Regions from separate parts of the Mumia spirodelae genome, predicted to be linked through region 2. Evidence: predicted binding sites of a transcription regulator. Region 2 holds the regulator's gene; the other holds the start of a gene.
What was found. Region 2 encodes LexA, which represses DNA repair genes until DNA is damaged. Its sites were predicted from a motif close to TCGAACANNTGTTCGA; they were not measured.
Positions count from the first base shown of each region.

Region 1: a site for LexA is predicted at 1,934-1,949, ahead of dinB (DNA polymerase IV). Genes of this name have one in related genera too.

Region 1 is NZ_JBODSD010000001.1:18,101-21,502, reverse strand. Features, by position in the region: gene ACQSSQ_RS00105 (acetoacetate--CoA ligase) at 1-685, shown strand, start outside; gene dinB (DNA polymerase IV) at 713-1,903, opposite strand; gene ACQSSQ_RS00095 (glycerophosphodiester phosphodiesterase) at 2,048-2,833, shown strand; gene ACQSSQ_RS00090 (hypothetical protein) at 2,830-2,970, shown strand; gene ACQSSQ_RS00085 (response regulator transcription factor) at 3,044-3,402, opposite strand, start outside.
Region 2 is NZ_JBODSD010000004.1:102,583-105,984, reverse strand. Features, by position in the region: gene ACQSSQ_RS18460 (ATP-dependent DNA helicase) at 1-1,564, shown strand, start outside; gene lexA (transcriptional repressor LexA) at 1,757-2,470, opposite strand; gene ACQSSQ_RS18450 (LysM peptidoglycan-binding domain-containing protein) at 2,717-3,196, shown strand; gene ACQSSQ_RS18445 (serine hydrolase) at 3,190-3,402, opposite strand, start outside.

The DNA of each region.
Region 1 (3,402 bases), on a different contig from region 2:
GAACCCGATGCTCCCGGTGTACGCCGGCGAGATCTCCGGAGCCTGCCTCGGCGTCGCGGTCGCCGCGTACGACACCGACGGGCAACCGGTCGTCGACGAGCTCGGCGAGCTGGTCATCACGGCGCCGATGCCCTCGATGCCGCTCGGGTTCTGGGGCGATGACGACGGCGCGCGGTACCGCGCGGCGTACTTCGAGGACTTCCCCGGCGTCTGGCGCCACGGCGACTGGATCACGATCCGGCCCGACGGCTCGTGCACCATCACCGGGCGCAGCGACGCGACGCTCAACCGCGGCGGGGTGCGCCTCGGGACGGCGGAGTTCTACACCGTCGTGGAGGGCCTCGACGAGGTGACGGACAGCCTCGTCGTGCACCTCGAGGACTCCGAGGGCGGTGCAGGGCGCCTGATGCTCTTCGTGACGCTGACCCCAGGGCTCGACCTCGACGACGCCCTCCGGAGGCGGATCCGCGACGCGCTGCGCCGCCAGCTCTCGCCGCGCCACGTCCCCGACGTGATCCACCAGGTGCCGGGCGTTCCGCGGACGCTGTCGGGCAAGAAGCTGGAGGTGCCGGTGAAGAAGATCCTCCGTGGTGCCGACGTGGACGACGCCGCATCGCGCGGGGCGCTGCAGAACCCCGAGACGCTGACCGCGTACGAGGCCCTCCGCGAGCACCCCACCCCCTGACCGGCGGGTCACCTTCTGGCGACCCGGTCAGTCGGGGAGGGTCGGCATCGCGAAGCCCTCTCCGCGCCTGACGAGCGAGCCGCGCAACACCGCCGCCGAGCCGAACCGCTCCCGGACGTCGTCGAGCGCGAGGTCCAGGGTCGCCGTGTCCGGCTCGCCGAACGGCAGCTCCAGCTGACCGCCCGCGTGCGGGTCGAAGCCGCTCACGCTGATGCCGACGAGGGTGCACCCGCGCTCGCGGATCAACGGCTCGGCGACGTCGAGCAACGACCGCGCGACGATGAGCAGCCGCTCCGTACGAGCCGTCGGACGCGGCAGGGTGTGCGAGCGGGTCGCGCGGGTGAAGTCGTCGAAGCGGAGCCGCAGCGTGACCGTCCGCCCCTCGCGCTCGGCCTTGCGCATCCGGCGTGAGACCCGGTCGACCAGGCCGGCGAGTGCGGAGTCGATCTCCTCCATCGTCTTGGGTCGTCGGCCGAGCGCCCTCTGCGCGCCCACCGACCCGCGCCGCTTGCCGGTCTCCACCGGGCGCGGGTCCTGCCCGTTGGCGAGGCTGTGGAGGTGGTAGGCGGCCGCCCGCCCGACGTACGCGGCGAGGGCGTGCGGCGGGACCGCGGCGAGGTCGCCGATGTTCTCGACGCCGCGGGCCCGCAGCTTGGCCGCGGTCTTGGCGCCGACGCCCCACATCCGCTCGACCGGCAGCGGGTGCAGGAACGCACGCTCGCCGTCCACCGGGACGACGAGGAGTCCGTCGGGCTTGGCGAAGGCGCTCGCCACCTTCGCGAGGAACTTCGTCCGCGCCACGCCGACCGTGATCGGGAGTCCGACCTCCTCGAGGACCCGCTCGCGCAGGCGCGCCGCGATGGACTCGGGCGAGCCGACCAGGCGGGCCAACCCGCCCACCTCCATGAACGCCTCGTCGATCGAGATCGGGTCGACCAGCGGCGTGGTGTCGCGGAAGACCTCGAAGACCGCCTTGCTCGCCGCGGAGTACGCCTCGAACCGCGGCGACGCGACGACGGCCCCCGGGCACAGGGACTTGGCCTCCACGATCCCCATCGGCGTGCGGACGCCGTACGCCTTGGCCTCGTAGCTCGCCGCCACCACGACCCCGCCTCCGACGAGCACCGGCCGCCCGCGCAGCGCCGGGTCGTCGCGCTGCTCGACCGAGGCGAAGAACGAGTCGAGGTCGGCGTGCAGGATCGTCGCCTCGCCGTTCATCGACCGCACCGCCTCACCGATCTGGATCGTTCGAACACATGTTCGCATACTTCCGGCGAACCTGAGAGCAAGACTCAGCCAGCGTTCACCGCGCGTACACCTGCGCCTCGCTGCGGCCTCACCCGCCCTGGTGACGCTCGGGTCATGAACGAGCAGATCACCACGATGCGCCGACCACGAGTCGTCGCGCACCGGGGCGCCAACGACGTGGCGCCGGAGAACACGCTCGCCGCTGTCACCGCAGCGGTCAAGATCGGCGTCGACGCGGTCGAGGTCGACGTCCAGTGCACCCGCGACGGTGTGCCGGTCGTGATCCACGACCCGACCCTCGCGCGGACCACCGACGTCGCCCTGCACCGGCCGGACCGGATGCACGACCCGATCTCCACCTTCACCTACGACGAGGTACGACGCCTCGACGCCGGCTCGTGGCGCGACGCGTCCTTCGCCGGCGAGCCCGTCCCCACCCTCGAGCAGGTCCTCGACGCGCTGCGCGCCACCGGGGTCGGCCTGCTCCTCGAGATCAAGCACCCGGAGTCCCAGCCCGCGCTGGTCGCCGCCGTCGCCGAGGTGCTGCGCTGCTTCTCGCCGGGAGTCAGCGTGACCGCGCAGAGCTTCCACGCACCCGCCCTCCACGAGCTCGGGCGGCTGCTCCCGGAGGTCCCGCGCGGGCTCCTCGTCCGCTCGGCGCCGCGCCACCCCGCGCTGGAGGCCTGGGCGTCGGCGGTGAACCCGTGGCACGGGACGGTCACCTCGGCGTACGTCCGCCGCGCGCAGCTCGCGGGTCTCGAGACCTATGTGTGGACCGCGAACGGACGCTCGGCGATCCTGCGTGCCGCCGACGCGGGCGTCGAGGGGATCATCACCGACCGCCCCCGTCGGGCGCTGGACATGCTCCGGAACCGCGCCGACGTCCAGGTGTCCTCGTGACGCGCCGCGCGGGGACCCACCGCCGCGAGACGACACGCCCCACGACTCCTCGTACGTGGCGCAACGCGGTGGCCCGCAGCGTCCACACGTTCACCGGTCGGCTCGCCGGCCAGGACGCGCTCGGCTGTCAGGACTAGCAGTCAGGACGTGCATTCGTGACCAGGAACTGGCCGCAGATGCACGTCTTGCGGTGCGGCGCGAGCGCGCCGGTCAGACCCCGGCGCCCAGCCCGGCGTCACGTGCCGCAGCGACGGCCCCGGCGCGGTCGCGTACGGCGAGCTTCGTCAGGAGGTTGGAGACGTGGTTGCGGACCGTCTTCTCGCTGAGCGACAGCGCCTGCGCGATCGCTGCGTTGCCCATCCCCCGCGCCACCAGGTCGAGCACCTCGAGCTCGCGGTCGGTGAGGTCGGGGAACGGACGCGGTCCTGCGGCCGCGCGTCCTGCCGGCGGCGCGGACACGTACGACAGCGCCCGGTCCGCGACTCCGTGGCCGACGATCAGGTCGCCGACGGCCACCGACCTGATGGCGCGTTCGAGCCGGTCCGGTGGTGACGACTTCAGCAGGTAGC
Region 2 (3,402 bases):
GCCGCACACCGAGCGGGCCTGGCGCCAGGTCAGCGTCCACGCGCGGGAGTGCCTGGGCGCCTCGCGCTGCCCGTACGCGACGGAGTGCTTCGCCGAGGCTGCGCGCGACCATGCCGCGGGGGCCGACCTCGTCGTGACGAACCATGCCCTGCTCGCGATCGACGCGATCGACGGGGTGCCGATGCTGCCCGAGTACGACACGGTGGTCGTCGACGAGGCCCATGAGCTGGTCGCGCGGGTGACCCAGGCGTCGACGTCCGAGCTCGGCCCACCGATGGTCGAACGCGCGGCACGTCGCGCGCGGTCGTTCGTCCGCGGACGCGAGGCCGACGACCTCGAGGACGCTTCGGATGCCCTGCGCGAGGCGCTCGAGGTGACCGCCCCCGGGCGCATCCCGACGCCGTCCGAGCGGCTGGCCGACGCGCTGTCGCTGATCCGGGACGCCGCACGGGACTGCCATGCCGCGATCCCGAAGGAGCCCAAGGACGCCGGCGACGGCGATGCCGCCCGCCAGCAGGCCAAGGCGATGGTCGACGACGTCCGCAAGGTCGCGGAGCGGATGGCCGCGACGTCGGACGGCGACGTGATGTGGATGGCCGAGCGCGACGGCTCCCGGGGCGGCAACGAGCTGCGGGTCGCGCCGGTGGACGTGGCGCTCACGCTGCGGGACAAGCTGTTCGGCGAGAACACCGTCGTGCTCACCAGCGCCACGCTCAAGCTCGGCGGCGGCTTCGACCCGGTCGCGCGCACGGTGGGGTTGTGGGCGTCGGACCGCGTCGAGGACGGGGCGGCGGCGGACAACGGCGCGCGGACGGACAACGGGTCGCGGGCGGACAGGGACGGCGGCGCCGAGGACGACAGCGACCGGCCACCGGCGTCGTACACCTGGAGGGCCGTCGACGTGGGGTCGCCGTTCGACTACGCGAAGCAGGGCATGCTCTACGTCGCGCGGCACCTCCCTCCGCCGGGACGCGACGGCATGAGCGCTGCGGCGCTCGACGAGATCGTCGACCTGGTCACGGCGGCCGGTGGACGGACCCTCGGCCTGTTCTCGTCGCGCCGGGGTGCGGAGGCGGCGACGGAGGCCGTACGCGAGCGGATGCCCGACCTGGAGGTGCTGTGCCAGGGCGACGCGCAGCTGCCCGAGCTCGCGCGCCGGTTCGTCGAGGACCCGCGGACGTGCCTCTTCGGGACCTTGAGCCTGTGGCAGGGCATCGACCTGCCGGGGGAGACGTGCCAGCTGGTCATCATCGACCGCATCCCGTTCCCGCGCCCCGACGACCCGCTGATGAGTGCCCGCCAGCGGCTGGTGGAGCGGCACGGCGGCAACGGCTTCATGCAGGTTGCGGCGACGCACGCGGCGCTGCTGCTCGCCCAGGGAGCCGGTCGCCTCATCCGACGCGCCGACGACAAGGGCGTGGTGGCGGTGCTGGACTCGCGGCTCGCGACCGCCCGCTACGGCGGGTTTCTCGCGTCGTCGATGCCGCCGATGTGGCGCACGGTCGACCGCGACCTCGTGCTCGGGGCCTTGCGGCGGCTGGACGCGGCGGCGAGCGCGGACTGAGCTGCGGCGCGCGCGGCGCGGGTACCCCAGCGACGGAGAACTGACCCGACCGAGCACGGTCGGGTCAGTGGGGGTTCGGTGGGGTACCCCAGCCGGTCCGCCGCGATCGCGCCCGGATGCGGCTGAGTCAGAGCGCTCGCACGGGCGCGAGACCGAGGGGCTCTCGCGCCCGTGCGCACACGGTGCGTGGGGTCAGACGCGCCGCATGACTGTGGTGACCTTGCCGAGAATCGTGGCGTCGGTGCCGTCGATCGGGTCGTACGCCGGGTTGTGCGGCAGCAGCCACACCTTGCCGTCCTTGCGCTGGAGCGTCTTGACGGTCGCCTCCCCGTCGAGCAGGGCGGCGACGATCTCGCCGTTCTCGGCGGTCGGCTGCTGGCGGACCACGACGTAGTCGCCGTCGCAGATCGCCGCCTCGAGCATCGAGTCGCCGCGCACCTCGAGCATGAACAGCGTGCCCTCGCCGACGAGGGTGCGGGGGAGCGGCATGACCTCTTCGACCCGCTCCTCGGCGAGGATCGGGCCACCGGCGGCGATGCGGCCGACGACCGGAACGTACGCCGGAGCGGGCCGCGAGTCGCCGGCGCCGGTCTCGTCGAAGCCGAAGTCGAGGGCGTCGCCGATGGAGCGCCGTGCCGCGAGCACGTCGGGGAGGAAGACCTCGATCGCGCGCGGCCGGTTGGGGTCGCGCCGGACGAAGCCGTTGCGCTCGAGGACCTTGAGCTGGTGCGCGACGGACGAGACGCTCGCGAGACCGACCGCGGCGCCGATCTCGCGCATGCTCGGCGGGTAGCCGCGCTGCTCGATGGACTCGCGGATGATCTCGAGGACGCGGCGCTGACGCGGGGTCAGTCCGCTCGCGTCCGGCGGTCCGTCGGGAAGCTCGGAAACCTCGGCTCTGGTCATGGCCCTGACCCTAGACCTGGGCGGCGACACGATCAAACATATGTTCGACCCGCGTGTCGTCGCAGGTCGGCGCGACACGTCGAAAGTTTGTTCGAACGGATGCTTCCGTTTCTGTCAGTGGGTGTGATTAAGTTCGTACGCATGTTCGATCGAACGCGTGTTCGGCTCCGAGTTCGGATCCACGAGCTGATCAGCCGCCTCGCCTCGGTCGGACAGGCCGTACGAGTCCGAGACATGGAGGACACGATGAGCACCGTCCGCAGCACCCTCGAGCACCCCGTCGACCGCACCGTGGTCGTGATCGACACCCCGCTGATGCGCTCCGTCGAGCGACACCCCGCGGGCCGAGGATTGCGCGACGGCCAGCGTCCGACCACCCCGCCGCGTCCTCGTGCGCAGCGGCAGCCCGTCGACAGGACGCGGGGGCGCTCGGGCTACCGGCTGACGCGCCGGGGGCGGTTCGTGGTGTTCCTGGTGGCGCTGCTGGCCTTCGGCGGTCTGACCGTCGGTCTGGGCACGCAGGTCATCGCCACCTCGGAGAAGGGGGAGCCCGTTCCGAGCCGGCCCGTGACCGTGCAGCCGGGCGAGACGGTGTGGGACCTCGCCGCCGACGCCAACCCCACGGGCGACATCCGCGAGACCGTGCAGGACATCGCCGACCTCAACGCGCTCCCGAGCGCCGGGGAGATCGGCGCGGGCGAGACCATCTACGTCCCGATCTACTGAGCCGCGGCTCCGACCCCGTCCGCTGCCGCGGACACCTCCCGGAGCCACCGGCCGGCCGCGCGCATGTCGCGCAGGACGTCGTCCCGCAGGCCGGGATCTGCGTCCTCGTCCCACTCCGCGACGACCGCGTACGCGAGGGTGCGGGCGGGGCCGGACACGAGCCCGACGTCGGCGCGCACGGTGGAGATCGTGCCGGTCTTGTTCCA